2 regions of the Agathobaculum sp. NTUH-O15-33 genome follow, and region 1 is predicted to be linked to the other one. Evidence: predicted binding sites of a transcription regulator. Region 1 holds the regulator's gene; the other holds the start of a gene.
What was found. Region 1 encodes CtsR, which represses protease genes until heat stress. Its sites were predicted from a motif close to AAGGTCAANNAAGGTCAAAT; they were not measured.
Positions count from the first base shown of each region.

Region 2: the regulator CtsR is predicted to act here: its motif matches at 12,361-12,380, upstream of RWV98_RS14785 (cysteine-rich VLP domain-containing protein).

Region 1 covers NZ_CP136187.1:3,655,369-3,670,012, reverse strand. Annotated here, with positions in the region: gene RWV98_RS17865 (type II secretion system protein) at 1-240, shown strand, start outside; gene RWV98_RS17860 (hypothetical protein) at 256-1,014, shown strand; gene RWV98_RS17855 (type IV pilus modification PilV family protein) at 1,004-1,303, shown strand; gene RWV98_RS17850 (prepilin-type N-terminal cleavage/methylation domain-containing protein) at 1,300-1,788, shown strand; partial or broken gene RWV98_RS17845 (ATP-dependent Clp protease ATP-binding subunit) at 1,851-4,317, opposite strand; gene RWV98_RS17840 (ATP--guanido phosphotransferase) at 4,354-5,358, opposite strand; gene RWV98_RS17835 (UvrB/UvrC motif-containing protein) at 5,355-5,891, opposite strand; gene RWV98_RS17830 (CtsR family transcriptional regulator) at 5,941-6,393, opposite strand; gene RWV98_RS17825 (DUF362 domain-containing protein) at 6,697-6,867, shown strand; gene RWV98_RS17820 (leucine-rich repeat protein) at 7,695-10,580, shown strand; gene RWV98_RS17815 (hypothetical protein) at 10,924-11,187, shown strand; partial or broken gene RWV98_RS19525 (hypothetical protein) at 11,197-11,280, shown strand; gene RWV98_RS17810 (cation:proton antiporter) at 11,669-12,895, shown strand; gene RWV98_RS17805 (hypothetical protein) at 13,054-13,914, shown strand; gene RWV98_RS17800 (arsenate reductase family protein) at 13,921-14,271, shown strand; tRNA gene RWV98_RS17795 (tRNA-Ser) at 14,359-14,447, shown strand; tRNA gene RWV98_RS17790 (tRNA-Ser) at 14,598-14,644, shown strand, end outside.
Region 2 covers NZ_CP136187.1:3,045,631-3,060,274, forward strand. Annotated here, with positions in the region: gene RWV98_RS14725 (UvrD-helicase domain-containing protein) at 1-1,516, shown strand, start outside; gene RWV98_RS14730 (response regulator transcription factor) at 1,529-2,197, shown strand; gene RWV98_RS14735 (sensor histidine kinase) at 2,194-3,204, shown strand; gene RWV98_RS14740 (ABC transporter ATP-binding protein) at 3,282-4,040, shown strand; gene RWV98_RS14745 (ABC transporter permease) at 4,027-5,970, shown strand; tRNA gene RWV98_RS14750 (tRNA-Gly) at 6,028-6,101, opposite strand; gene RWV98_RS14755 (DUF134 domain-containing protein) at 6,225-6,587, shown strand; gene RWV98_RS14760 (FAD-dependent oxidoreductase) at 6,584-9,166, shown strand; partial or broken gene tnpA (IS200/IS605 family transposase) at 9,282-9,710, opposite strand; gene RWV98_RS14770 (GNAT family N-acetyltransferase) at 10,455-10,889, opposite strand; gene RWV98_RS14775 (helix-turn-helix domain-containing protein) at 10,958-11,761, opposite strand; gene RWV98_RS14780 (VOC family protein) at 11,838-12,248, opposite strand; gene RWV98_RS14785 (cysteine-rich VLP domain-containing protein) at 12,609-13,010, shown strand; gene mobV (MobV family relaxase) at 13,131-14,081, shown strand; gene RWV98_RS14795 (hypothetical protein) at 14,125-14,313, shown strand; gene RWV98_RS14800 (recombinase family protein) at 14,400-14,644, shown strand, end outside.

The DNA.
Region 1 (14,644 bases):
TGGTATTTTTGGAACAGTCAGCTTGGAGGCGATACGGAAGCGAAACACTTGCCTGAAGTAACAGCAGCAAATGATATTACACTTTCTGGCTATAAGTTCTATACGGCAAATAATTTGCATGTTGCGGGTCAGAAGACTTATTTTTACGACAAAAAACCAGACGGTAAAGGAAACCCGCCAGCGGGTTGGGACTTTGCACTTACAAATAGTGATCCGCCAAAATATGAAGCGAATAATTAATTAAGGAGTCGTATCATGTCGATCATTCGCCGAAAACTGAATAGCCAGTCCGGCGCTTCGATCGTCATTGCGCTGATTTTTTTCCTGCTGTGCTTAACGGTGGGGGCGGTCGTTTTGACCGCCGCCACCGCTAACGTGGGGCGTGTGACCCGTATCCAAAACCAGCAGCAGGCGTATTTTGCCGTGCGTTCGGCGGCGGAGTTGCTAAGGGATGAAATACAAGGAAAGCATTTTTCAGCACAGCATGAGCGGTGGAAGGGGTCTGATTATAGCAGCAATCCAGAAGGTGTGAAACCCGCTAGCTATGACAGAAACGAGGGGCCAAAGCAAAAAAACGATTTTACGGAAAAGACCGAACCCTTAACTACGTTGATGGAGAATATCCACACAGACGCGGCATGTTGGTTTGATAAACAAGCGGGCTGGCCCACATCTGATACGATCGAAACACATACGCTTACCGTGGATGCCGGAGAAGACCTGAAAAAAGTAACAGTATCTTGGGAAATAGATAAGAATTATGTGCTGACAATACAACTTGATACCGAAAAAGATGAGAAATATCATAGCCCTATGACGCTAACGGTTCCAGCAAAGGTAAATCCCGATAGCGGTGAGCGTACCGTACGATGGACTACGCAATCTACAAAAACTGTGGACGGGCAGACGCAAACGATAACCCATCACCACTCGACGCAAATAGAGTATTGGAAAACAGATGTAACTTGGCAAACCGGCACCGTCACGAAGGGGGGCGCGCCGATTGTTTCGTAAATTAAAAAGTCAAAAGGGCGAAACGCTGGTCGAGACCATTGCAGCAATCCTTGTTGTTTCGCTGGCTTCTGCGGCGTTCGCGGCGATGATCATGTCCGCGTCCAAGCTCAATAGCAAGGCCGCGGAGATCGATCAAACCTATTATGCGGCGCTGGAAACCGTGGAAAAGAATGATGGCGCAACGCACGGAACGGTCACGGTTGGTACGGATACCGGCGTAAAAATCTATTGGACGGAGCAGGAAAAGCTGCGCGCCTACCGCAGCGCGGGAGGGGGCGTCACACCATGAAAACCCTCAAACGCAAGCTCCGCTCGCGGGCGGGTATGACGCTTACCGAGCTGCTTGCCGCGATGGCGGTGTTGGCCTTGCTCGGCACGGCCATTGGCGCGGGCACCAGCGCGGCTACCCGTGTGTACCGCCAATCAACCACCTTTTCCGAAGCCGCCGTGCTTGCATCCACCTTGACGGAGGCGATCGCGGACGAGCTGCGCTATGCGACCGATCTGCCGGAAACGGATGCGTCCAATCCGCCGTTTACCAGCCAGACCTATGGCAAAGGCGTTTCGATTACAAACGGCATAGATGATGATGAGGGCCATCTGATGATCGGTTCACACGCTCTCGTCGGCTCCCGTACCTATACGAGCGGACTGACAGCAGTGGTCGATATCGAATGGAAGGGTAAGGCTTTTGACGTGACGCTCACGATCAATGACGCTTCGGCAGTGAAACAGAAAGAAGCCAAGTTCTCCATTGCGCCGATCAATGCATAAGCACAAATACACGCAGAAAAAGACGCACCGCCTTGCTGGCGGTGCGTCTTTTTGTATCGGTTTTACGCTTCGACCGGCGTTTCCGCGGGGCGCAGGGTGAGTTTATCGTCCTGCACGTCCAGCGTGACGCGGGAACCGGCTGTGATCTCGCCCCGCAGCATGGTTTCGGCTACAAGGTCCTCCACCTCGCTGGTCACGGCGCGGCGCAGCGGGCGCGCGCCATAGATGGGATCGAAGCCGGCCTTTGCAAGGTGCTTTTTCGCCCCTTCGGTCCAAGTAAGCGTGATCTCCATATCGCGCATACGGTCGGCTACCTGACGGAGCATGCCGTCCGCGATTTCCGCGATTTCGTCCTCGCTCAGACGGTTGAAAACGATGATATCATCAATGCGGTTTAAGAATTCGGGCCGCACCGTGGTTTTGAGCTCGGCGAGCACGTCTTCCTTGATCTTTTCAAAGGTCTGCGCGGCTTCGTCGCCGCCGGTCTGGAAGCCCAGCGCCTTGCGGTTCTGGCCGGTGATCTTTTGCGCGCCGATGTTGGAGGTCATGATGATAATGGTGTTCTTGAAATCCACATGGCGGCCTTGGCCGTCGGTCAGCACGCCGTCTTCCAGAATTTGCAGCAGAATGTTGAACACATCGGGATGCGCCTTTTCGATCTCGTCAAACAGAATGACCGAATAGGGGTGGCGGCGCACCTTTTCCGAGAGCTGGCCGCCCTCGTCATAGCCGACGTAGCCCGGAGGCGAGCCGATCATGCGGGAAACCGCGTGCTTTTCCATATACTCGGACATGTCGACGCGGATCATCGCGCTTTCATCGCCGAACATTGCTTCGGCAAGCGCCTTGGACAGCTCGGTCTTGCCCACGCCGGTAGGGCCAAGGAACAGGAAGGAGCCGATCGGCCGCTTAGGATCGCGCAGGCCGACACGACCGCGGCGAATGGCCTTGGATACGGCGGTAACGGCTTCGTTCTGGCCGATCACGCGCTCATGCAGCGTATCCTCCAGATGCAGCAGGCGTTCGCCCTCGTCCTCGGTCAGGCGGGAAACGGGGATGCCAGTCCAGCCCGCGATCACGGCCGCGATATCGGCCTCGGTGACTGAGCCGTGGGATTTGGTTTGGTTATCCGTCCATTCCTGCTTGCGGGCTTCCAGCGCGTCGTGTTTCTGTTTTTCCTCGTCGCGCAGGCGGGCGGCGGTCTCATAATCTTGACCCTTTACCGCTTCTTCCTTGCGGGCGGTGATGGAGGCGATCTCGTCCTCCAGCTCCTTCCAGATCGGGCGGCGCGGTCAGCGCGGACAGGCGCACGCGGGAGCAGGCTTCGTCAATCACGTCGATGGCCTTGTCAGGCAACTGGCGGCCCGACACATAGCGGACCGAGAGCTTGACGGCGGCTTCAATCGCTTCATCCGGAATTTTAATGCGATGGTGCGCTTCGTACCGGTCGCGCAGACCTTGCAGGATAGAGACCGCGTCCTCGGGCGTGGGCTCGTTCACCTGCACGGGCTGGAAGCGGCGTTCCAAAGCGGCGTCCTTCTCGATGTGCTTGCGGTATTCGTCCAGCGTGGTCGCGCCGATAACCTGCACCTCGCCGCGAGACAGCGCGGGCTTTAGGATATTGGCCGCGTCCGCCGCGCCTTCGGCAGCGCCCGCGCCCATCAGCATGTGCATCTCATCTACAAAGAGGATGGTGTCCTTCTTGCTAATCAGTTCTTCTATAACTTTTTTGATGCGTTCCTCGAACTCGCCGCGGTATTTGGTGCCCGCGATCATGCCGGTCAGGTCGAGCGACACGATGCGCTTGTCTTTCAGCGTTTCGGGCACGTCGCCCGCCACGATCTTTTGCGCCAGCCCTTCCACCACGGCCGTTTTACCAACGCCGGGGTCGCCAATCAACGCGGGGTTGTTTTTGGTGCGGCGGGAAAGGATCTGCACCACGCGCTGGATTTCATCCGCGCGGCCGATAACGGGGTCCAGCTTGCCTTCCTTGGCGGCGGCGGTCAGGTCGCGGCCAAACTGGTCGAGCGCGTCGCCCGAAGAGCCGGAGGGCGCGCCCGCGGCGGCGAATTCGCCCGCTTCTCCGCCGCCGCCCAACGAGTCGGACAGCTTGGCGGCCAGCTGGTTCGGGGTAACGCCGAGGTTGTGCAGCGCGGTCAGCGCCACGTTTTGTCCTTCGCGCAGCAGGCCGAGCAGCAGGTGCTCCGTGCCGACATAGCCCGCGCCCATCTGCGAGGCGGAGGAGATCGCCAGCTCAATAATGCGCTTGGTGCGCGGGGTCATGCCCTGCGGCGCGGCGGCGTCCGGTGTGCCGCGTCCGGAGAGCGCTTCGATCTCGCTCAGCAGTTTATCCTCGGTCACACCGCAGGCGGTCAACGCCTTGGCGGCCGGACCGCCGCCCTCGCGCAGCAGACCAAGCAACAGGTGCTCGGAACCAATATAGCTATGTCCAAATTCGCCCGCGGCCTTTTGGGCAAGGGTCAACGCGTTGGCCGCGCGCTCTGTAAATCGGTTGTTTTGAAAAAACATGAAAATCAACTCCTTTTCATGGGGGTAAAATTTATTTTAAACAATGGTAATGCTCTGCGCCGTTTCACGCATCAGCGCGGCGCGCTTTTGGTCGCGCTCCTGCGCCGCGCCGCCGAGCACGGCGGGACGGATCGCTTGCTCAAGCGCGTAGAGCGCTTCCGGCGCGGGGCCGGTCAGGTAGCCCATTTGCAGGCCGATCAGCACATCGGATATGCAGGCAATCGCCTCGCCGGTCTGCATCAAATAAGCCGAACGCATGGCGCCTGCCGCGCGGCAAATACGGTCGCGCAGGGCGGGTTCGTTCTGGGCGCGTACCTGTTCGCGCACCTTCTTTTCCGCTTCGATCACCTCGGTCGCGGCGGCGATCAGTTTATCGGTCAAATCGGCCGCGGAGGAGCCAAGCGTCACTTGGTTGGAGATTTGATAGAAGCCGCCCACCGCTTCCGAGCCTTCGCCGTAAGCGCCGCGCACCGCGCAGCCGCGGCTGCCGGCAAAGCCGATCAGCTGCTGGATGCTGCCGGTCGCGGTCAGCATGGGCAGGTGCAGCATGATCGAAGCGCGCAGGCCGGTGCCGACGTTGGTCGGGCAAGCGGTCAAGTAGCCGAGGCGTTCGTCATACGCAAAGGGAAGTTCGTTTTCGATCAGCTTGGCGATGCGTTCGGCGGTCTCAAGGCATTCCTTGGGACACAGGCCCGTGCCGATCACCTGCAAACGCAAATGGTCTTCTTCGCCGATCATAATGGAAACGCCCTTATCCCTCGAAAAAATCAGCCAGCCGCCGTTTTGCGCCAGTTCGGGCGATATCAAATGGGTCTCTACCAGCGCGGCGGCCTCCGCGGAACGGGGCGCGAGCTGCTGCTTGGTAAATTCCGCGGCAATGGCAGGGGGTTTTTGCAGGGCGGCGAACACCTTGTCGGCGATTTCAGCGCGCTGCGCTTCGGTCAAGCCTCGAAACGGGTAGCCCTTTAGGTTGCGCGCCAACCGTACGCGGGAGGAGGCCGCCAGTCCGGTAAAGCCGCCGGATATTTCAAACATGCTCATTTCTGTTCGCCCTCCAATCTGCGGATCTCATCGCGCAGGTGCGCGGCCTGTTCATATTCTTCGTTCTGGATCGCGGTCTGAAGCTGCGCTTTGAGCGCTTCGACCGGGTCTTGCTTGGGTTCTTCGGCGGCGGGCGCCGCGCCAATGTGCTGGCTCGCGCCGTGTACCTTTTGCACATAGGGATTCAGAATGTCGGCAAAGGCGCCGTAGCAGTCCGGACAGCCGACGCGGCCGGTCCTCCGCAGTTCGCTTTCCGTCATGCCGCAGGTCTTACATTTGCGCTCGGTGCCGAGCATGGCCGCTGTGGGCGCGCCCAGCATGTTTTGCCATAGGCTGCCGAAGCCGCTGCCAAGGAAGGAGTGGAACGGATCGCTCCAAAGCTCTCCGAAGCCCTGAAAGGCGTTTTCAAACGCGCCGCCAAGGTTCATTTCCTTCGCACAATCGCTGCACAGGTGCATTTCCCGTTTCTGGCCGTTCACATTTTCGCTGTAAAAGGTCGTTGCTTCATTCTTACCGCATTTTTCGCATTTCATAAGAGGTTCCTCCTTCATAGGCTATAAAAAGTGGTTTGTTTACTAATTTTTAAGTGGCGATGCCCAAGATCGCGCAGCGGAAGATCGAAGCGCGCAGGCGGTCGCGGTCCGCCTTGTCTACTTCGGCCAGCGCGCCGTCCGAACAGGCGGAGAGCAACAACTGTCCTTCGGTCGGGCTGAGCAGCTCGGCGCTGACGAGGGCACGGGTCATGCGGGCCGCGTCGTTTTGCGATAGACGCCCGCCCAGTCCGCGCGCCGCTTCCACCAAGGTGCGCTGCTTATCGTTCATCAGGCGGATAATGCGGATATAACCGCCGCCGCCCCGCTGGCTTTCAACCAGATAGCCGTGCTCCGGTGTGAAGCGCGTTTCGATCACGTAGTTGATCTGGCTGGGCACGCAGTCGAAACGGTCGGCAAGACTTTTGCGCTGTAACTCAGCCACGCCGCCGCCGTCCGACAGCATTTCGCCGATAAACTCGGCGATCAGATCCGACATTTTCATGGTGAGCACACTCCTTCAAAAAGATCGGGCTGGTATCTGACCATTCCTGACCTATGATTCTATTATACACGGGCCTGAGGAAAATGCAAGCACTTTTTCTGACCATTTCTGACTATTAAAACGGGTGAGAATGCATTAATATAATGATATCTCATTATATCTCGTTTATTCTATTGTTTTTGATGTTTTTTACGTTTTTTAATATAGGCAAAAGTTAGTGGAAGCTAACCAACTCTTCCACTTGCTTTTTAGTTCGGTTGTGTTACAATAAGTTTGTAAATCATTTGGGAGGTGCAATTACCAATGGCATATGTAATTTCTGACGCTTGCATCAGCTGTGGCTCCTGCTCGGGCGAGTGCCCGGTCGGCGCGATCGCTGAAGGCGACGGCAAGTACGAGATCAACGCGGATGCGTGCATCGATTGCGGTTCCTGCGCGGGTTCCTGCCCGGTAGGCGCGATCAATCAGGGTTGATCCTACTTAACACAAGCGTATAAAAAATCCGTTCCGTTATGGAACGGATTTTTTATTGCTTCAATCGCGAAAAAACAGCGCAAAAGGCCGTGTAGGACCTTATACCATTACGCAGAACAGTATGACATAAAATCATGGGACTGCGACGAAACGTCGCAGCCCTTTGGGCTTCCCCCCGCGAGGCATAAGCGTAAACTTAAGCAGCGCGTGCATTTGGGCTTCCCCCGGCGAGGGCATATGCGTAAACTTAAGCAGCGCGCGATCTAGCCTTCCCCCCACGAGGGGAAGGTGGCGCGCGCCGTAGGCGCGTGACGAATGGGGGGCGTAACGAATAGCGCATTGGAAGGTTACTGCGCCCATCAATGCCAATGGTTCTTACGCCCCCCATCAGACCCGCGCTTCGCGCGGCCCAGCTTCCCCTCGTTGGGGGAAGCCCAAAGAGCGCTCTATGCATATGCCGCCCATGTCTGTCAAGCCCTTTTTTTCGGAAAATCCGGCTTTGGCCTTGCAAGTTCAGGCCAAAAACTGCAAGTTCAGGCCAACCCCTTGAAAACCGCCGCGTTTTCGCCTATTCTGAAAGTATGAAAAGCAAGCCCCACGGAAAGGAGGCCGCGCAGGCGGGGCATGCTCGTTAGCGCCGGGTAACTGGAAAACAAGGGATTTACAACAAGTAAACATTTTTGGGCCGAAAGGGGTATACCCCTTTCCTGTAGCTCCATTAGGAGCTACAGGAAAGGGGTATACCCCTTTCCTGTAGCTCCATTAGGAGCTACAGGAAAGGCTTCCCTCAATCTGTCCACCGATAAAACGATAGGAGGGTATCGTCTATGTTGCGAACAAGAAAACGAATCGGGGCGCTGCTGCTGGCCGCCGCGCTGGTCATAGGACAACTGGGGGCCACGGCCTACGCGGAGGAGCCGGAAAATACGGGGAAGGTCACCGTCACAGCCTTTGACGGGCTGGACGAGGCGGTGAAGTATCAGACCGTTCCCGCCGGAACGCCGCTGGACGGCCTGTCCCTGCCCGCGACGCTGGGCGCGTCGGTCTACACCGTGGCCGCCGATACCCAACCCGTTCCGGCGCATATCCAGATCGAGGGCGTGACGTGGGAGCCGGACAGCCCGTGGGACGACACCGCCGAGCAGGGCGGCTATACCTTCGCCCCGGTTCTTCCGGCTGGTTATGTGCTGACCGATAAGGTGGAGCCGCCGGAAATTTATGTGCGGATTGGCGAGCCGGCCGTCCCCCTTGACGCGCAAGACAAAGTGCTGACCGTGAAGTTTAACGACAACGGCAGCGGCGGTAAGAGCGACAATGACAACGACATGAAAACCGCCATTGACGCCGCCTTTACCAGCAGCGGAGCCAATCAAGCGAATATCACCACCATCAAGCTCACCGGCAGCGTGACGGAGATCACCCGTTGGAACTGGAAATACCTGATAGACCAGTACAACAGAGATAGCGGCTGGGACAGCCTGACCGCCCTTGATTTGTCCGGCATGACGAACCTTGAAGCAATACGGAATGATACTTATTTTTCGATGGGTCTGCTGACTAAACTGACAACGCTGACCCTCCCGGACAGCATGACCGAAATTGGGTATTTTGCGTTTTCCTACTGCACGGGCCTAAAACTGGACGCGCTGCCGAAAAAGCTGACCAAAATTGGGGATTATGCGTTTTACGGCTGCACGAGTATTCTTCTGGACGCGCTGCCGGACGACGTGAAACAAATTGGGGATTCTGCGTTTAACGGCTGCACGGGCCTAAAACTGACCGCGCTGCCGAAAAAGCTGACCAAAATTGGGGATTCTGCGTTTCGGAACTGCGCGGGTATTACTCTGGACGCGCTGCCGGACGACGTGAAACAAATTGGGGCGGGTGCGTTTTCCAAGTGCACGGGGTTAAAACTGACCAAGCTGCCGGACGGCGTGACCTATATTGGGGAGCGTGCGTTTCAGTACTGCACGGGGATTACCCTGAAAGAGCTGCCGGACGGCGTGACCTATATTGAGAGTTATGCGTTTAACTGCTGCACGGGGATTACTCTGGACGCGCTGCCGAAAGGTCTGAAACAAATTGAGGAGCAGGCGTTTTACGGCTGCACGAGCCTTAACGAGATCATCATGGAATCTACGGCCGCGCCGACGCTGGGGGAAGACGTTTTTGGGGACACAAACATCACTTTCTACGTCCCCAAGGGCGGAACGGGATATGACAAAGGCGGGTGGGAGAGCTTAAACACGGTGAAATACAGCCCCACTACGTCTATTTCCCTTCCGGCCACACTGGAACTGCGGCCAAATGAAAGCGGTACGCTGACCGTCACACCCACGCCAAACGACGCCGTGCCTATTTTTCTTTGGGAGAGCAGCGACACCAATATCGCCACGGTGGACAAGAACGGCAGCGTAACCGCCGTGGCGGTAGGGACGGCGACCATCACCGCCACCTCCCGGCAAGGAAGGAAAACGGCCGCTTGCACCGTCACCGTGCTTACGCCGGTAACGGGCGTGACGCTGCATCCATCCGAGCTGCTGCTCTACACCAACAAAGAGCCCAAGACCGCGGCGCTTACCGCCACGGTGGAACCGGCTGACGCATCCAACAAGGCGGTAAGCTGGAAATCGAGCGATACCAACATCGCCACGGTGGACGGTAGCGGCAACGTGACCGCCGTTTCGAGCGGCACGGCGACCATCACCGCCACCACGGAGGACGGGAGCTATGAAGCCGCCTGCACCGTTACCGTGGAAACTGTTTCCAGCGGCGGGGGCGGCGGCTCCAGCTACTTCTCCCGCACCCTGACCGACAAGCCCACCGGGATTGTGGTAAAGGGAACCCAAATCCACGGAAGCGCCGCGCTGACCGTTAAGGCCGGAGAGCTCCACGGCACAGGGGACGCGGGCTGCGACCTGCTGCGCGCGGCGCAGGCCAGCGGGCATCTGCCGGGGGTCTGGGACGTGTCCCTCTCCCGGGGCTTCCGGGGGAAACTCACCGTTTCCCTCCCCGTAGCGGACCGGAACGGCCAAACCCTGACCGTGGCCCACTGTGTGGACGGCAAGCTGACCCTGTCGGGCGTGAAGGTATCCGAAGGCTTTGCCAAGGTAGAAACGGATAGCCTTTCCCCCTTCGCGGTGCTGGACGGCGTTTACACGCAGGCCGAGCTTGAGGCCCTAGCCGCGCCCGGCTGGAAAAACCCCTTTGCGGATGTGAAGGTAGGCGACTGGTTCTATGACGCGGTAAAGTACGTGCACCAAAAGGGCCTGATGGTGGGCGTTACCGAGACCGCCTTTGGCCCCGATGGGCCCGTCACCCGCGCTCAGGTGTGGACGGTGCTGGCCCGTCTGGACGGGGCCGATACCTCGGGCGGCGCGCCTTGGTACGCCCCCGCCCAGACGTGGGCCGTGAAAAAGGGCGTCAGCGACGGCACGGACCCGGACGGCCCTGTCACCCGGGAGCAGCTTGTGACCATGCTGTACCGCTACGCCCAGAACGCGGGCATGGATGTGTCCGTGGGCGGGGATACCAACATCCTCAGCTACTCGGACGCCCTTGACGTGGCGGAGTGGGCGGTCCCGGCATTCCAATGGGCCTGCGGGAGCGGCATCATCAGCGGCACCGGCGGCGCCACCCTTTCCCCCCGAACCGGGGCCACAAGAGCCCAGCTCGCCGCCATCCTCCAGCGTTATTCCGGCGGAACAGTATGACATAAAATCATGGGGCTGCGACGAAACGCAATTCGTCGCAGCCCTTTGGGCTTCCCCCGACGAGGCATAAGCGTAAACTTAAGCAGCGTATGCATTTGGGCTTCCCCCGACGAGGGCATATGCGTAAACTTAAGCAATGCGCGGGGGGCAAAGACCGTTTTCTGGCCTTCCCCCCACGAGGGGAAGGTGGCGCGCGCCGTAGGCGCGTGACGAATGGGGGGCGTAACCAATAGCGCACTTTAAGGCCGCCACGCGCATCAATGCTGCCAATTCATGCGCCCCCATCAGTCACGGCTTCGCCGTGCCAGCTTCCCCTCGTCGGGGGAAGCCCAAAGAGCGCTCTATGCATACGCTGCTTAAGTGTACGCATATGCCCTCGTTGGGGGAAGCCCGAAGGGCATATGCTGCCCATGAGGGGAATAACCGTTTCGCCCCCAAGGACCCCGCCACCCACGCCGAGGCCGCCGCCGTGCTGCGCCGGTTCGTGGAAATCGTCATAGACCCCGCCGCCGCTGGCGGCTGGAAACAGATTGACGGCACATGGCACTACTTCGACGGTTCAGGCCTCATGCAAGCCGGGGGCTGGCAGGAAATCAGCGGCAAGTGATACTACTTCTACCCGGACGGCGCTATGGCCGTTAATACCGAAATCGACGGCTACGAGATCGGCCCGGATGGAGTACGGCAAGAAAAGGAATAGCCGAGAAAAGCAGAGCAGGGGCGCGAATGACGTTGAATCATTCGCGCCCGTATTTCGTTTGGGAATGGATTTTGCCTAAAACAACAATGTCCGCCGCACAAAGCGCGAGGTCATAGAACCCAGTAACGATACGGGTTTGCGTTTTTTCTTTCAAAATACACGGTTACAAGGCCGCTACACTTTACTACTTTTTTTTACAAGCGATCGGCTTGCGTGTGCACATTTGATACAAGAAAAGCAGGTTTATTTTGCGGAAAATACGTCATATTTTTCATAGAAATTACTTGCAACGCACAGGGGCAGAGGGTTATAATGAAATCTGTTTTTAACAGGGGCCTATATTTAATAGGTAAGGGACAGTAAACCAACTGCTCCGGGGGAGGATTCTATGGATTATACTTTTTTACTTGTGATCGCACTGATCATGCTATCGACCAAGGTGCTCGGCCTTGCGTCGGAAAAGGTGCACATGCCGCAGGTCGTCGGCGCGCTGATCGCCGGCGTTATTCTGGGGCCGAGCGTGCTCAATGTCGTCGGCGAGACCGACTTTTTGATGAAGGCCAGTGAGCTTGGCGTCATCATCCTGATGTTCACCGCCGGTCTGGATACCGATCTGGACGAGCTCAAGAGCACCGGCTTTGCGTCGTTCATTATCGCGTTGATCGGCGTTGTCGTGCCGCTGATCGGCGGCACCGCGTGCTTCATGCTGTTTGACGCAATGCCCGACGATCCGCAGAAAATGCTCAAGGCTATTTTTGTCGGCGTCGTGCTGACGGCCACCTCGGTTTCCATCACGGTGGAAACGCTGCGCGAAATGGGCAAGCTGAAAAGCAAGGTGGGCACCGCTATTCTGGGCGCCGCCGTGATCGATGATATTCTCGGCATTATCGTGCTGACCGTGCTGACCGGCTTTACCGATCCGGACGTGCAGCCGCTCATGGTGTTCGGCCGCATCGCGCTGTTCTTCGTATTCCTTGCCGTTGTGGGCTTCATCATGCACAAGGCCTTCTCCAAGATGGACAGCCTGTGGGCGCAGCATCGCCGTATTGCGATCTATGCGCTGGCATTCTGCTTTATCCTAAGCTTTGTGGCCGAACATTTCTTCGGCATCGCCGATATCACGGGCGCGTATTTCGCGGGCCTGATCCTGTGCAACATCAGCGATACGCGCAACTATGCGGGCAAGAAGATGAACGTTTTAGGCTACATGCTGTTTTCGCCCCTGTTCTTTGCCTCGATCGGTATCAAGACCGAGCTGGACGGGCTGACCGGTATGCTGATCCTGTTCGCGGTCACGCTCACGGTCATCGCGATCTTGACCAAGGTCATTGGCTGCGGTCTGGGCGCAAAGCTGATGGGCTTCGAGACCTACGACGCGGTATCCATCGGTCTGGGCATGGTATCCCGTGGCGAAGTCGCGCTGATCGTTGCGCAGAAGGGCGAGCAGGCCGGCCTGATCGCGCCCGATCTGTTCCCGCCGATCGTTTTGATGGTCATCGTTACGACGCTTATCACGCCTATTTTGCTCAAGGTCGGCATGCGCCGGCAAACACCGGGCAATACCGAGCTTTCGCCTAAGGAAGCGGCGCAAATGCCCCGCACCGACCATATCTAAAACACGCTATGCGTGCAAAAGAGCCATGTGCAACCCTGTGGGACGCATGGCTCTATTCCGTTTCACCGCAAAAAAGAGCTTTGCCGCTGGCAAAAATCGTGCTATAATGGTATAGCATTCGCTTATCAGTAAGCGTTTTTTCTGGAGGGAATACAACCATGAATCGATCAAAAGTGCTGCCGTATCTGGCGGTGGGCCTTTGTATACCGGGCGTCGCCCTGCGTACCGCGCACCTGCTGGGCGGGTTTGAGTTGAATACCGGCCTGCCTATACCCGGCAATAAGCTGCTGTACGCGCTGCTGGCGCTGTTTGCCGTTGCCGCGGTGCTTTACGCGGTATGTGCCATGCCGCTCAAGGCGGAGCGCGATACGCCGTTTGAAACGCTGCTAGGCACCCGCTCCACCGGTTTCCGTATGGCCGCGGTGATCGCGGGCATGCTACTGATTGCGGGCGGCGCATACTATTTGTTCTTAACCGTCACAACGGTAGAGCTGGACGCCGCGGTTTGGGCGCGTGTGCTAGAATCGATCTACGCCGTGATCACGGTGGTAGCCGGCATTTGCCTGATCGGCCTGTGCAAAGCGCAGAATACGGACACCATCACCGAAGGACAGGCCAAGCTGACGCTGGCTCCGCTGATCTGGAGCTGTCTGCATCTGCTCGTCACTTACCGTATGACCTGTGTCGACCCCAAGCTGCCGTCCTTTGCCGTCGGTTTGATCGCGGACATTTTGCTGGTGCTCGGCTTTTACCATCTCGCTCGGCTGCTGTTTGCCAAGCCGCGTCCGGCACAACTTGGCTTTTTCAGCGCGCTGGCTGTGACCGTCGTTTTCTCTGATCTGGGCGGCTACTGCATTGCTTACCTGATGGGCATGCGCGCGGTCGCGTGGGATGCGAAAACGCTTACCAGAAGCATTCTGGCCGCCGCGGGCTGCATTATGCTGCTGGCCGAATTGGCCATGCTCACCCGCCCCCGCGCCGCTACGAAAAACATGGACGCACCGCTTACAGAGGAGTGAAAACTGATGCTGTTTGTTTGTTATCCAAATTGCTCTACCTGCAAAAAAGCGCAGAACTGGCTGGAGGCGCAGGGGGCTGAAATTACGGTTCGCGATATCAAGCAGGATCGCCCCAACGAGGACGAGCTGCGCGCTTGGCATGCGAAGAGCGGGTTGCCGCTGCGCCGTTTTTTCAACACGAGCGGCTTGAAATATAAGGAGCTCGATCTGAAAAACCGCCTGCCGGAGATGTCGGAAGATGAGCAGTACGCGCTGCTTGCGACCGATGGGATGCTGGTTAAGCGTCCGCTGCTTGTAGCGGATGATTTTGTTTGTGTGGGCTTTAAGGAAGGCGAATGGGCGGATAAAGTCCGCTAAGCAGGAAAAACTCACGCAGATATGGAAAAGGATTGACACCGCCTCGTTTTGGTAGTATAATTATTATTGCTTATCGGGCAATGATACGGAGAGGTATCGAAGCGGTCATAACGAGGCGGTCTTGAAAACCGTTTGTCCGAAAGGGCGCGTGGGTTCGAATCCCACCCTCTCCGCCATTTTTTTGGAGAGGTGCGATTCGAAAGGCGGCTTTTAGCAACATGCCGGTGGCATGCTGCAACCGCCGTGGCTTTTTCCGCAGAAAAAGGAATCCCACCCTCTCCGCCATACATCTTAATGGCGGGTGCCCTACAAGTGAAGATTGGTATGGAGAAGTACCCAAGTGGTGAAGGGGCTCCCCTGCTAAGGGAGTAGG
Region 2 (14,644 bases), 610 kb from region 1:
GGGCGCGCGTCTGATCGGTCAGGGCGAGGCGCTTACCGTCGCGGCGCAGGTGCTCCGCGAGCACGCGGGCAAGGGCGGCGCACGCGCGCTGCTGCAAGCGGTCTCCCGCGTAAAAAACGGCGCGTCTTTGGAGGATACCGGGCTAGACGGCGGCCTATATGAAGCTTACTGCGCGCGCCTGCGGCAAATGGGCGTTTTGGATTTCGACGACCTGCTCACCGAAGCGCTGGGGCTGGATACCGCGGGCCTAAAAAGCTTTTCCCACCTGCTGGTGGACGAATTTCAGGACATCAACGACACCCAATATGCGCTGATCCGCGCGTGGAGCGAACACGGCAAAAGCCTGTTCGTCATCGGCGACCCGGACCAGTCTATTTACGGCTTTCGCGGCGCAAGCGGCCGCTGCTTTGAGCGGCTGTTGGAGGACTGCCCGAAAGCGCGCGAAATCCGCCTACAGCAAAATTACCGCTCCGCGCCGGAAATTCTCGCTGCGGCCGCGCCGGTGATCGAGCAAAACCCCGGCGGTTCCCGCGCGCTTGCCGCGCACCGCGCCCCCGGCGCCGCCGTGCGTCTGGTGCGGGCGGCGGACGGTTTCGCGGAGGGGATCTTCATCGCCAAGGAAATTGGCCGCATGGTCGGCGGCGTCGATATGCTGGAAGCGCAAAAGCTGGAGCACGAACGGGAGATACGCGCCTTTTCCGATATCGCGGTGCTTTGCCGCACGCACCGGCAGTTAGAACTGATTGAAAAATGCCTGACGCACGACGATATCCCCTGCATCATCAGCGGCCGGGAGGATTTTCTGGATGATGATACGGTGCGCGGCGCGCTCGCCTTCTGGCGGTCGCTCCAAGCGCCGGACGACGCGGCGGCGCTTGAGACCGCGCTTCACCTGCTGTGGCACTGTCCGGCCGATCTGATCCAAAAGGCGCAGGCGGCCTGCGCCGCGTTGGACACGTTCGATCCCGATCCTCTGCGCCCGCTCGCGGCGGGCTACGGCCATCTGGAAGCGTGGCTCGGGCGCGCCGAGGAATGGCTGCCCCATATGAAGGAAAAGCCCCGCAAGCTGGCGGAACGCTGGGCGGAGCAGTACGGCGATTCGCCCGCTCTGGCGCGCCTGCGGGACATGGCGGTGTTTTACGCCACCCTGTCCGAGCTGTGGAACGCGCTGACGTTGGGGCAGGAAGCCGACTTGCGCCGCACCGCGGGCAAGGGCTGGCAGTCCGGCGCGGTGCGGCTGATGACGCTGCACGGCTCCAAGGGGCTGGAATTTCCCGCCGTGTTCGTGGCCGGTATCACCGCAGGGTCGCTTCCGCTGGAATCGCAGGCGCGCCCGGCCGACCTCGAAGAGGAACGGCGGCTGTTCTACGTCGGCATGACGCGCGCGCGGGACGAGCTGATCCTTACCGCGGGCGGCGAGCCCTCTGTTTTCCTAAACGACCTGCCTGACCGTGTCAGGCGGGAAAACGCCGCGCGGCGGCGTGACGCTCCGCTGGAGCAGATCAGCCTATTTTAAAGGTGGCGCAATATGCAAAAAATCATGATCATAGAAGACGACCCGGCGATCCGGGACGAGCTGGCGCTGCTGCTTGGCAACGAGGGCTTTGAGCCGCTGACCGTCACGGATTTCACACTGGTGACGGCACAGATCGCCGCGCGCGCGCCGGACCTGATCCTGCTCGATCTGGGCCTTCCCGGCAGAGACGGCTTTTCGCTGTGCGCCGAGATCCATAAGCAATCCGCCGTGCCCATCATTTTCGTGACCAGCCGCGATTCCGCGATGGATGAATTGCGGGCGCTCAGTCTGGGCGGGGACGATTACATCACCAAACCCTATAATATCCCCGTGCTTCTGGCCCGCGTCAAAGCCGTGCTGCGGCGCAGCGGCGGCGCGGCGGACACAGCGGACGTACTGGAAACAAAAGGCCTGACGCTCAGCCTCGCGGGGGGCGTCGCTTCCAAGGGGGCGCAAACCGTGGAACTGACCCGCAACGAAATCAAAATTCTGGCCCATTTAATGAACCGCCCCGACGAGATCGTTTCCCGCGCCGATCTGATCGAAGCCCTGTGGGACAGTCAGATCTATATCGACGATAATACACTGAGCGTAAATATGACCCGGCTGCGCGCCAAGCTGGAAGGGCTGGGCCTGCCCGGCTATATCAAGACCCGGCGCGGATTGGGGTACCAGATATGAAGTTTGGCGAATTTTTATCCGACCGGCTGGGGCGGCTGGCCGTGCAGCTGCTGTTCATGGCGGCCGTGGCCGTATTCCTGTTGTCCACGGGCACACAGTCTGGCGTGCTTACCATTTTTCTAATCTTCTGGTTTCTGCTCATGGCTGGCACGCAAGGGTACGATTATTACAAATGCCGCGCCCATCTGAACGAACTGACCGCCATTATGGATGGGCTCGATCAAAAGCACCTGTTCGCCGCGTGCGCGCCGAAACCCAAGAGCCCTTACGAGCGCCGGCTGTTCGAGCTGATGCGCCGGTCCGGCAAGGCGATGATCGAAGCGGTATCGGACGCGGAGGCCGGCCGGAAGGAATACCGCGCCTACGTGGAAAGCTGGGTGCACGAAATTAAAACGCCCATCACGGCGGCCCAGCTCCTTTGCCGCCATGCCGACGCGGAAACGCGGCGCAAGCTCTCCTACGAGCTTGCGCAGATCGATAATCATGTGGAGCGCGCGCTTTTTTACGCCCGGGCCGAAAGCTCGGAAAAGGACTTTATCATCCGCCAAACCGATCTGGCGGAGATCGCGGCGCAGGCGATTGAACGCCACCGCACGCTATTGATCCAAAACGGCGTGCGCGTGCAAACGGAAGGGCTTGACCAAACCGTTTATACGGATGGCAAATGGGCCGGCTTTATGCTGGGCCAGCTGCTGCAAAACGCGGTGCGCTATCGCGGGAACGCGCCGGTCATCACGCTATCCGCGCGGCGGTTGGGGCGGCAGGTGCAGCTTACGGTGCGGGATAACGGCATCGGCATTCCCCCGCACGAGCTGTCCCGCGTGATGGAGCGTGGCTTTACCGGCAGCAACGGCCGCGCGCGCGGCGGCGCGACCGGCATGGGGCTTTATCTCTGCCGCCGGCTGGCGGGCTTTTTGCAGATCGATCTGCGCCTTGCCTCCGTCCTTGGCCGGGAGACCAGCGTCAGCCTGACCTTTCCCGCCCAAGAAAACCTTTCAAAAATGTAAGATAAGGCACGGTTAGTTCGATACCACAAGCTTTGCTTCTGGTGTATCCTAACATCATAAGCAAGGAGGGCACGAACATGCTGCATGTACAAAACATTGAAAAATATTACGGAAGCAAAAACAACGTGACCAAGGCGCTCGACCGCATCAGCTTTGACGTGACGGACGGTGAATTCATCGCCATCATGGGCGCGTCCGGCAGCGGCAAGACCACGCTGCTCAACTGTATTTCCACCATCGACACGGTAAGCGCGGGCAGTATTTTGCTGGACGGCGAGGATATCGCCGACCTGCCGCAGAGCGAGCTTGCCCGCTTCCGACGGGAGAGGCTGGGCTTTGTCTTTCAGGATTTCAACCTGTTGGACACGCTGACGCTAGAAGAAAATATCGGCCTTGCCCTTACGATCAACCACGTGGACGGCCGCACCGTGCAAAAGCAGGTCATGAACGTGGCGCAAAAGCTGGGCATCGAGGACGTGCTGGGCAAGTTCCCCTATCAGGTATCCGGCGGACAAAAGCAGCGCGCGGCCTGCGCCCGCGCCATGGTGGCCGGGCAATCGCTCATTCTGGCCGACGAACCCACCGGCGCGCTGGATTCCAAGGCTTCCAAAAACCTGTTGGAAATCATGTCGCGCATGAACCGGGATATGGGCGCTACCATCCTTATGGTCACGCACGACACGTACAGCGCCAGCTATGCTTCGCGCGTGCTGTTTCTGAAAGACGGGCGGCTGTTCAACGAGCTGATCCGCGCGGACCGCACCCGGACCGTGCTTTACCACGAAATACTCGACGTGCTGGCTCTGCTGGGGGGTGACGTCAGTGACGTTATCTAAGCTTTCCCTGCGCAACGCCCGGCGGCAGGCGCGCGACTATCTTGTCTACTTTGTCACGATCGTCATGGCCGCCGCGCTGGTCTATGCTTTTAACGGGCTTGTCTTCTCGCAGGAGATCCGCACGCTTTCCAGCATGATGGAAAGCCTTCCGATCGCGATCGCCTTTTCCAGTCTGGTGGTCATTTGTATCATCGGTTGGCTGGTGCAATACACCACCACCTTTATGCTGGCCAAACGCAGCCGCGAGCTCGGCACCTATATCCTGATCGGTCTGGAAAGCCGTCAGGTCGCCCGGCTGTTCTTTCTGGAGAATTTGGCGGTCGGCGGCGTCGCGCTGGCGCTGGGCACGCTGCTCGGCAATCTGTTCTTTCAGGCGCTGCGCGCCATCACGTTGGCGCTGTTCGGCGCGCCCTATACGTTCAGCTTTGCCTTTTCCCTGTCGGCCATTTTGCTCACGCTATTCTATTTCGCGCTGATGTACCTGTTCGCGCTTTTTAAGAGCCGCAAGCGCATCCGCACCATGAAAATTTGCGACTTGATCTATTTTGACCGCAAAAACGAAGGCGAGGTTATCCAAAAAAGCCGCTTGAGGCGCAGGATCTTTGTTGTTTCCATCGTATGCGGCGTCATTGGTACGCTGCTGCTCCTTTTGCGCAATTTACTATTCGGTATCGTCGGCGCGTGCTTCATCATTTTTTTCCTGTTCGGATTCTTTCTCAGCTTTTCCTCCGGCGTACCCGCCTATTTCGACAAGCGGCCGGGGAAAAAGTATAAGGGGCACACACTGCTGATATTCCGTTCCCTTTCGGCCAAGCTGGCCACCATGGGCGTGGTCATGGCGACGATCGCCCTGTTGTTTACCGCCACGCTGATCAGCGAGGGCACCGGCCTGCTGTTCCACACCATGTTTCAAAGCCGCACGGAGCAGACCACCTGCTTTGACCTGTTTATCGGCTCCACCGGGCGGGACGACACCCGCTTTGACGATTACCTGACTTATATTGACGCCAACATCCCCGTGCGCGATTTCCGGGAGTATCATATCTATCAGGGTGAAAATTTGCAGGTCACAAATTATGTCGAGAATCACGCGGACTATTGGAAGCTATTTGACTGCGACACCCTGATGAAAGCCAGCGACTACACCGCGCTGCGCGCCATGCTGGGCTATCCCGCGGTCTCGCTTGGGCCGGACGAGTATGTGGTCCACTGCATGCCCTATCTGGAAAGCGTGATGCGGGGCTATACCGAAGCCCTGACCGTGGGCGGCGAGCCCCTACTGCCGGGCGGCGTTTATACGGAAACCTTTACCCAGTCCCTCTGGGACGGCAACGGCCGCGGCTTTGTGCTCGTCGTGCCCGACGCGGTGGCCGAAGCCCGGCCGGTCAACCACAGCATCTACGCCGCCATGACGGACGCGCCGGTGCCCGCCGCCGACTATCGCGCCCTGTCCGATATCCGCGATGCAAGGGACGAAACGATCGACGGATACGACACGCTTTTCTCCAAGGCCGCCGTCGAGGCGGAGAACGCCTCGTCGTACGCGATCATCGTCTTTCCGCTTTTCTATCTGGCGCTGGTGCTCACCATGGTATCCGCCACCATCCTGACCATTCAGCAGCTCAGCGAGACCAGCCGCTACCACCGGCAATTTGAACTTTTGCACAAGCTGGGGATGGAGCGGCGTGAAATGAAGCAGGCTCTATACCGTCAGTTCGCGATCTATTATACCATGCCCGCCATACCGCCGCTGTTCATCAGTATCCCCTTTATTCTGGCGCTGGGCAGCGCGCTCGATCCCGGCGATCTGGCCGGGCCCGCGCAGCTTTTCCAAATCGCTGGCATTACCCTCGGCATCTTCTTTTTCATCTACTTCGTCTATATCCTGACGGCCTACGTCAGCATGAAGCGAAACGTCCTGCCCGAGTAACGCCGGTTTTCTATTTGCACACAAAAAAAAGCACCGCCAAAAGCGGTGCTTTTTCTATGGAGCGGATGATGGGAGTCGAACCCACCTATGCAGCTTGGGAAGCTGCCGTTCTACCGATGAACTACACCCGCGATTTGCCTTATTATTGTACCGTTTTTCCTGCCGTTTGTCAAGCAGGGGAAATAGGCGAAATTTGTTATTGACATATGTTCATAACCTTGTTATCATCGTCTTATAGAAAGAAGGTGACGCGTATGGCAAGGCCGCAAAAATGCCGGTGCATTTGCTCCAAGCCGCAGACCACCCGTTTTGTTCCTGAAAATGGCGGGGCGGGCCCGGCGGTGACCCTTGGTTACGACGAATACGAGGTGATCCGCCTGCTCGATCATGTCCGGCTCACGCAGGAGCAGTGCGCCCTGAAAATGCGCGTTTCCCGCACCACCGTGACGCGCATGTACGACGCGGCGCGCCGCAAGATCGCCGAAGCGCTCGTATGCGGCAAGGGCATCGAGATCGCCGGGGGCGACGTCATCGTCTGCGCCGGTCCCAAGCCCCAATGTTCGCAAGAACCGCATTGCTGCCACCGCAGCAGCGGAAACAAGGAGGAAACTGCATGAAAATTCTGATCATCGGCGGCGTTGCCGCCGGCACAAAGACCGCCGCGAAGCTCAAACGCCTCGACCGCGGCGCCGAGGTAACGCTCATTACTAAAAGCCGCGATATTTCCTACGCCGGCTGCGGCCTGCCCTACTATGTGGGCGGCCTGATCGAAACGCGTGACGAGCTGATTGTCAACACCCCTGAAAAATACGCCGCGCTGACCGGCGTGACCGTGCGCACCGGGCGCGAGGCCGTCAAACTCGACGCGGAAGCGAAGACCGTGACCGCGAGCAACCTCGATTCCGGCGAACAGGAGGTTTATGAATATGACCGGCTGGTCATCGCGGTAGGCGCTTCGCCCTCCGTTCCGCCGGTTGAGGGACTGCACCTCGGCGGCGTGTTTACCATGCGCACCCCGGACGACGCCGAAACCATGCGCACGTACATCGAAAAGCAAAATGTCAAGAAGGCTGTCGTGGTGGGCGGCGGTTTCATCGGCCTTGAGGTCGCGGAAAACCTGCACGCGCGCGGCGTTTCGGTCACTGTGATCGACTTTGCCTCCCAGATCATGCCGAACGTACTCGACCCCGAGCTGGCCGACTGGGCCAAAAAGAAGCTGGCCGCCGCGGGCGTGCGCGTCATCACCTCCACCGCCGCGCAGGCGATCGAGGGCGAGGAGCGCGTTTCCGCCATCCGCACCAGCGCGGGCACGCTGGCCTGCGATTTGGTCGTGCTTTCCGCCGGTATCCGTCCGAACACCGGCTTCCTCGCCGATACCGGCCTTGCCATGGTCAAGGGCACCATCGTGGTAGATGAGCAGATGCGCACCAACCTGCCCGACGTTTACGCCGCGGGCGATTGCGCCATGGTGAAAAACCGCCTGACCGGCGCGCCCCAGTGGTCGCCGATGGGCTCCACCGCCAACCTTTCCGGCCGTACGCTGGCCGAGGGGCTGATGGGCGCGGATAAGCGCTACCCCGGCGTGCTCGGCACGGGCGTTGCCAAGCTGCCCGGCCTGAGCTGCGGCCGCACCGGCCTGACCGAACGGCAGGCAAAGGACGCGGGCTTTGACCCGGTCTGCGCCGTGGCCGTGACGGATGATAAGGCGCACTACTATCCCGGTGCCGCCTACTTTGTCACCAAGATTGTGGCGGACCGCGCGACGCGCCGTTTGCTGGGCGTGCAGGTGCTCGGCCCCGGCGCGGTCGACAAAATGGTCGATATCGCGGCAATGGGCCTGAATATGGGCGCAACGCTGGAAGACTTTGAAAACGCAGACTTCGCCTACGCGCCCCCCTTTTCCACCGCCATCCATCCGCTCGTGCAGGCGGTATACGTGCTGCTCAATAAGCTCGACGGCGCGCTTACCAGCATTACGCCGGCGGAATACCTTGCGGGCGCGGCGGAAGGCCGCCGCGTGCTCGACGTGGGCCTCGCCCCGTCCATCCGTGGCGCGCTGTACATCGACCTGCCTAAGGTCAACGGCCCGATCGAGGGCATTGCGCAGGATGAAAAGCTGCTGCTCGTCTGCACCAAGGGCAAGCGCGCGTACTTCCTGCAAAACCGCCTCCGGCACTTTGGCTATACCGATACGCTGGTGCTGGAAGGCGGCGTGTTTGTGAGCGATGTCAAGCTCAAGAACGTCGCGGCCGCCGTCACCCCGGCGGAGGAAAAAGCGGTAAAGGCGCTCGGCTTCCTGCGGGATAAGACCACGCCGGACTGCTTCAACGGCCGTGTGATCACCCGCAACGGCAAGATCACGGCCGAGGAAAGCCGCGTGATCGCGGAAGCCGCCGAAAAGTTCGGCAGCGGCGAAGTGACCATGACCTCGCGCCTGACGCTTGAAATCCAAGGCGTGCCGTTTGACCATATCGAGCCCATGCGCGCCTTTTTGGCCGAACGTGGGCTGGAGACCGGCGGCACGGGCTCCAAGGTGCGCCCGGTCGTTTCCTGCAAGGGCACGACCTGCCAGTACGGCCTGATCGATACCTTTGCCCTGTCCGAGGAGATCCACGAACGATTCTTCCACGGCTACAGCGATGTCAAGCTGCCGCATAAGTTCAAGATCGCGGTGGGCGGCTGCCCGAACAACTGCGTCAAGCCCGATCTGAACGATCTGGGCGTGATTGGCCAGCGTGTGCCCACGGTCGATTATGAGAAATGCCGCGGCTGTAAGCTGTGTCAGGTAGAAAACGGCTGCCCGATCAAGGTGACCCGAATGCAGGACGACAAGCTCGTGATCGATGAAGCCGCGTGCAACCATTGCGGCCGCTGCATCGCCATGTGTCCGTTCGGCGCGCTGGACGCGCAGATGGAGGGCTACCGCATCTATATCGGCGGACGCTGGGGCAAGAAGGTCGCGCAGGGCCGCCCGCTCGATAAGGTATTCACCGACAAGGAAGAAGTCATGAGCGTGATTGAAAAGTCCATTCTGCTGTTCCGCGAGCAGGGCGTCACCGGCGAACGCTTTGCCGATACCGTTTCCCGCCTTGGCTTTGAAAATGTACAGGAGCAGCTGCTGGCCAATGAGCTGCTGGCCCACAAGCAAGAAAACCTTTCCGCGCAAAAGCACTTGCAGGGTGGCGCGACCTGCTAATCCAAGTCATGACCACCCCAAAGCGGGGTGGCATGAACAAGCCCTATAAGGGCATAAAAAAAGCCAGCGCCTAAAAGACGCTGGCTTTCACTTCGTTCAAGCCCTGATGGTAAGACTACTTACTACCCTTGAAAGGGTCAACATATTCTTTCTTACTTAAGCTATCTTCGATTTGATCCTGCTTATCTTGCTCCCTGATATATTTTTGAATCGTGGCCGTATTGATTCCTACCGTGCTCACATAATATCCAGTCGCCCAGAAATTACGACTGCCGAATTTATATTTTAAATTCCCATGCCGCTCGAATATCATCATCGCACTTTTCCCTTTTAAATATCCCATAAACTGCGAGATACTGTATTTCGGCGGCACGCTTACGAGTAAATGAATATGGTCAGGCATCATATGCCCTTCGATGATTTCCACACCCTTCCACTTGCACAAATCCTTTATAATTTGCTGTATATCTTTTCGCAGCTGCTTATAGATTATTTTCCTTCGATATTTCGGTGTGAATACGATGTGATACTTGCATACCCATTTAGGTCAGTTAACAAGGAACTACACGCAGACCGTGAAACGGGCTGCTGACAACAAACGGTGGTATGCCCCCGATAAGGGGCATACCGCTTGTTTGTTGTGGGGGAATCCAAAGGGGGCAGCGCCCCTTTTGGCACACGACCTTGCTTGCAAGGTGTAGTGTGTTATACGCTCTGTCGGCGTTGCCGCTTCGAGTGTCGTTGCCGCCGGGGACGGCAAGGACACTTGAAACGGCAGGAACACGGGCGGGGCTGGATAGCTGCAAACTCCGCCCGTGTTCGTCAGCAGACAGAGCGTATATGGAACTCCCGTCTATCGTCCACCGTCCGAACTTCGGGCCAAGTTGGCCCGAAGCCGTGGCCACACTCCCCCAAAATAGCAGGACAGAGGGCAACCGTCAAGGCTGAAATGAACAGGCTTACGCCCGGCCTTGACCGTCGCCGCCTGTCCCGCTGAATGGGTAGACAAGGCGGGCAATCCCAACTGTGCTTGCCCGCCGCCAAAACTATTTTGGGGCTATTCGTTCTCTCAAAATTGGAATGGGCGGGAAAGCCATTTTAGGGCTTTCCCGCCTTGATTACCTAGTAGCAAAGGCTGTCGAGGCTGTCAACGGCGGCGCTGTAAGCGCCGTTCATCTTGACCGTTGACTGGCTCGGCTGGCTATGCTATCTCCCCAGCTATGCAAGTACGCCTTTATCCAAAAAGGCGAACTGAAAACAGTTACCACAATTTTATCAATCGCCTATTTTATAAATTTCTTTTCATCGGAATATATCTAATTCCGTTTGAAGTTTGTTCTTTATCTGTATCTATAAAACCCAGTTTGTGATAAACGGGAACTGCATACGGTGACGAATTTACTGTAATGACATCGGCAGGACACTCTTTCAAAAAGTGCTCAAAGAGTGTTCTCCCAATGCCCCTTTTGTGATAAGCTCCTTTTACAAAAAACAATGCGATGTGCTTCCCATTATTGCAAGTGGCAAGCACCCCCGCCAATTTATCCTCATCAAAAGCCCCATATACTTGCAGTGTACTTATCCACTCTGGCTCATGAATACTTTTGTAAAACTCTTTAGCTCCTTGTTCGCTATAATCGGGAGCCACATATTCCCCAAATATTTCCCATACCAACGCCAATGCCATTTCAATTTCATTATCCACTATTTTGCGAACTTTCATTTTCATGCCTCCTATCCTCAGGCAAAGCACTTATGCCCAATACGCCTTTTCCGCCTAAGGCGTACTTGTTATTTTCTTTTACCCCGTTGCGGCACATAGCTTTTTGCCAGTTCGGATTTTTGGATAATCCGTGTCAGCCATTGTTTTTCTTCCTCTGTCAGCTTGTTGTAGCGTAGCTTTGTCTGCTTACAAAATACCATCAACAGTTGTTCCGCCCGGCTGCCCTTGAAATTCGCCACTTCCTCCAAGTCCCGCTTGAGTTCATCCACAATGGTATTCTCCGGGGCGCTGTCGCTCCTGCCCCTGTGGGCTTGCCGTATGTCCTCCATGATAGCGTCAATATCGTAATGTACCCGGCTGCTGAAATAGTCGCCCTCCCGCACATGGGCGGCTTGCAGCACACCGGCGGTTTTGTCATGCTCTCCCGGCTGGTACTTCTCCATGATTTCAGCCCTCGCCACGTCTACCCAAGCGTTTAGGTTCTGTATCTGTGTGGCGGCGATACCCTCCACATAAATCTGTATATCGGCCAGCAGCTTCACAAAATCCGGGTGTACCGCCAATTCACAAAGCAGGGCGGTGTCGATACACCCGCTTTTCAGCAGGTCTATCATTTCGTCACTCAAACGCAGGTCTGCAAGATCGGCGTTTGAGTGATTTTTCATTTCGGTCAACCCCAACAGATAATCGGCGGTCACGCCGTAAAACTTCGCCAGCTTGATAAGGGCATAGTGGCTGATGTCCTTAAAATCGTCCGCTTCATAACTGCCCAGCGCAGACTTTGAGAGGTGTGTTTGCTCTGCAAGCTGTTCCAGCGTCAGGCCGCGCTCCACACGTAGGTCTTTTAGGCGTTCCTGTATTGTCAAAGCCATGCTATCCCCTCCTAGCTAACTCAATAATGAATAAGAAATTGAAAGTGTGCCTTATCAATAAAAGACCGTATTTTTATTACGTTTCGTTCGTGCTGCCGATTTCAAGCAAGTTGCCTTCTGGATCGGCAACATAAAAGTTGCGGATGCCGAAAGGATAAGTGATGGGTTCTCCTGTGGGAAATCGTAAGCCCAACTTCGATAATCGCTCATATTCCGTATCCACATCGGCAAAGCTGGGCAACCAGAGAGCAATTTCAAACGTCTGATTGATTCCCTTTGGAGGAATGTAGCCTTCCCCGATTGCCTTTACAAACTCTTTTCTGCTGTACATGAACAGGGACAGTGCGCCACTAGCTGTCTCAAATTCTGCAAAATCTCCACCGTTCCACTTCGTATGAAAACCCAAAGTATCTCTGTAGAACCGAACCATATTGTCCATGTCGCCTACTAACAGGCTCGCTCCTACCCGTACATCTCGTCCGTTCAATATCACCATCTCCTCATTTATCGTTCTGTATTTTTATTTTACCATATTTCCGAGAGTGTGGAAATAGTGCGTTTTCCAGCGGGATTTCCAACCTCTTGGATATACGGGACGGGCGGTCAAAAAAGTGTAGACTTGTGTTAGTTCATCGATGGACAAGCACAAGTGAATGACCGTCCGAAAGAGATACCACCGGCAGGGGAAGTACCGCTATGACGCCGCTTCTGGACAAAATGTCCAGAAGTCACTTCGGGCCAAGTTGTCCCGAAACTGCGGCCAGCGTACCAACGCCGGGACACGCCGCCGGGAGGGGGCAGGAACGGCTTTCGGGAAAACGGCAATAAAGCGAAAACGGAGGACTGCATGAGAGAGAAACTACAACCAATCGAACGCGGGCCGGGCGGCTCCCTGCCCCGCATGACGGCGGCGCAGAGGAAGCGGGCTAACGCGCTCATACGGAATACCTGCTGTAACTATGAGAACGGCAACTGCCTGTTGCTGGACGATGGGGACACCTGCACCTGCCCGCAGACAATTTCTTATTCCGTCTGCTGTACCTGGTTCCGGCGGGCTGTGCTGCCACTGGACAAGGCGCTGGAAGCGGAGATTTTTCGTTCCGGCAGCGTGAAGCGGTGCGCAGAGTGCGGGACAGCTTTCGTCCCCGGCTCCAACCGGGCGAAATACTGTGAAGCCTGTGCCGCAAGGGTACATCGACGGCAGAAGAACGCCAGTGACAGAAAACGGCGGGGCAATACGGACAAATAGGGCCTTGGAAAGTCCCATTCCACAAGGCTTTGCGGGTAGTATTCGAGGGCAGGCGGTATTGTTTACCGCCTACCCCCGAAAATCTGCTTCTAACCGTCCGCGGGAGGGAGGATTGATAGATTGCCGCAATACACGATTTTAAGGTTTGAGAAGCACAAGGGCAATCCGGCAAGGCCGCTGGAAGCCCATCACGAAAGACAGAAAGAAAAGTACGCCAGCAACCCCGACATTGACATGGCAAAGAGCAAATACAATTTCCATATCGTCAAGCCGGAGGGCCGCTATTATCACTTTATCCAGAGCCGCATTGAACAGGCCGGGTGCAGGACAAGAAAAGACAGTACCCGGTTTGTCGATACGCTCATCACCGCCAGCCCGGAGTTTTTCAAGGGAAAGACACGGGAGCAGACGGAAGCGTTTTTCCAGCGGGCGGCTGATTTCCTTATCCAGCGGGTAGGCCGGGAGAATATAGTGTCGGCAGTGGTCCACATGGACGAGAAAACGCCCCACCTGCATTTGACTTTCGTTCCGCTGACTGAGGACAACCGCCTGTGCGCCAAAGAGATTTTAGGAAACCGGGCCAGCCTTTCCAAATGGCAGGACGATTTTCACGCCCACATGGTTAAGGCGTTCCCGGACTTGGAGCGCGGGGAGAGCGCCAGCAAGACAGGACGGAAGCATATCCCCACACGGCTATTCAAACAGGCCGTGTCACTCTCGAAACAGGCGGCGGCCATTGAAAAGGCGTTAGACGGTATCGGCCCGCTGAACGCCGGGAAGAAAAAAGAGGAAGCCCTCGCCCTGCTGAAAAAATGGTTCCCTCAGATGGAGGACTTCTCCGGCCAGCTCAAAAAGTACAAGGTCACAATCAATGACCTGCTGGAAGAAAACAGGAAGCTGGAAGCGCGGGCAAAGGCCAGCGAAAAGGGCAAGCTGAAAGACACCATGGAGCGGGCGAAGCTGGAAAGCGACTTGCACAATATCCAGCGGCTTCTTGACCGTGTTCCCCCGGAAGTGCTGGAACAGGTGCGCCGGGAGCAGAGAGGGCCAGCCCATAACAAGGAACTTTGAGTAACTATGCACATTGAAAATTTCATATCAAACAGGAGGGCCTATGGAGCAAAGCTATCATAAAAAAACCGAAGTTGTTACCTTTCAAGGGAAAGAAATCACGGTGGAAAATCTGACGCCGGTTTTCACGCCGGAACAGGAAGCGGCGAAGCGCCGGGAGCTGGAACAACAGCTCTATGACGTGTTCCGCAAATACGCCGACAAACGGCAGGCGGAGGAAGCCGGGAAGTAGATTCCACAACATTGATTTTCGGGGCTGCTGGCGGTATAATAGAACTGTCAGCAGCTCCGTTTCTTTTTTAAGAAAAGGAGCGACTTATGAACAATCGAATAGACGCGGTTTATGCAAGACAATCGGTGGACAAGAAAGACAGCATTTCCATTGAAAGCCAGATTGAATTTTGCAAATACGAATTGAAAGGTGGCAGTTGCAGGGAATACACGGACAAGGGATACAGCGGCAAGAATACAGACCGCCCCCACTTTCAAGAGCTGATACGGGACATACAAAAAGGGCTGATTGCAAAGGTCGTTGTCTACAAGCTCGACCGTATCAGCCGTTC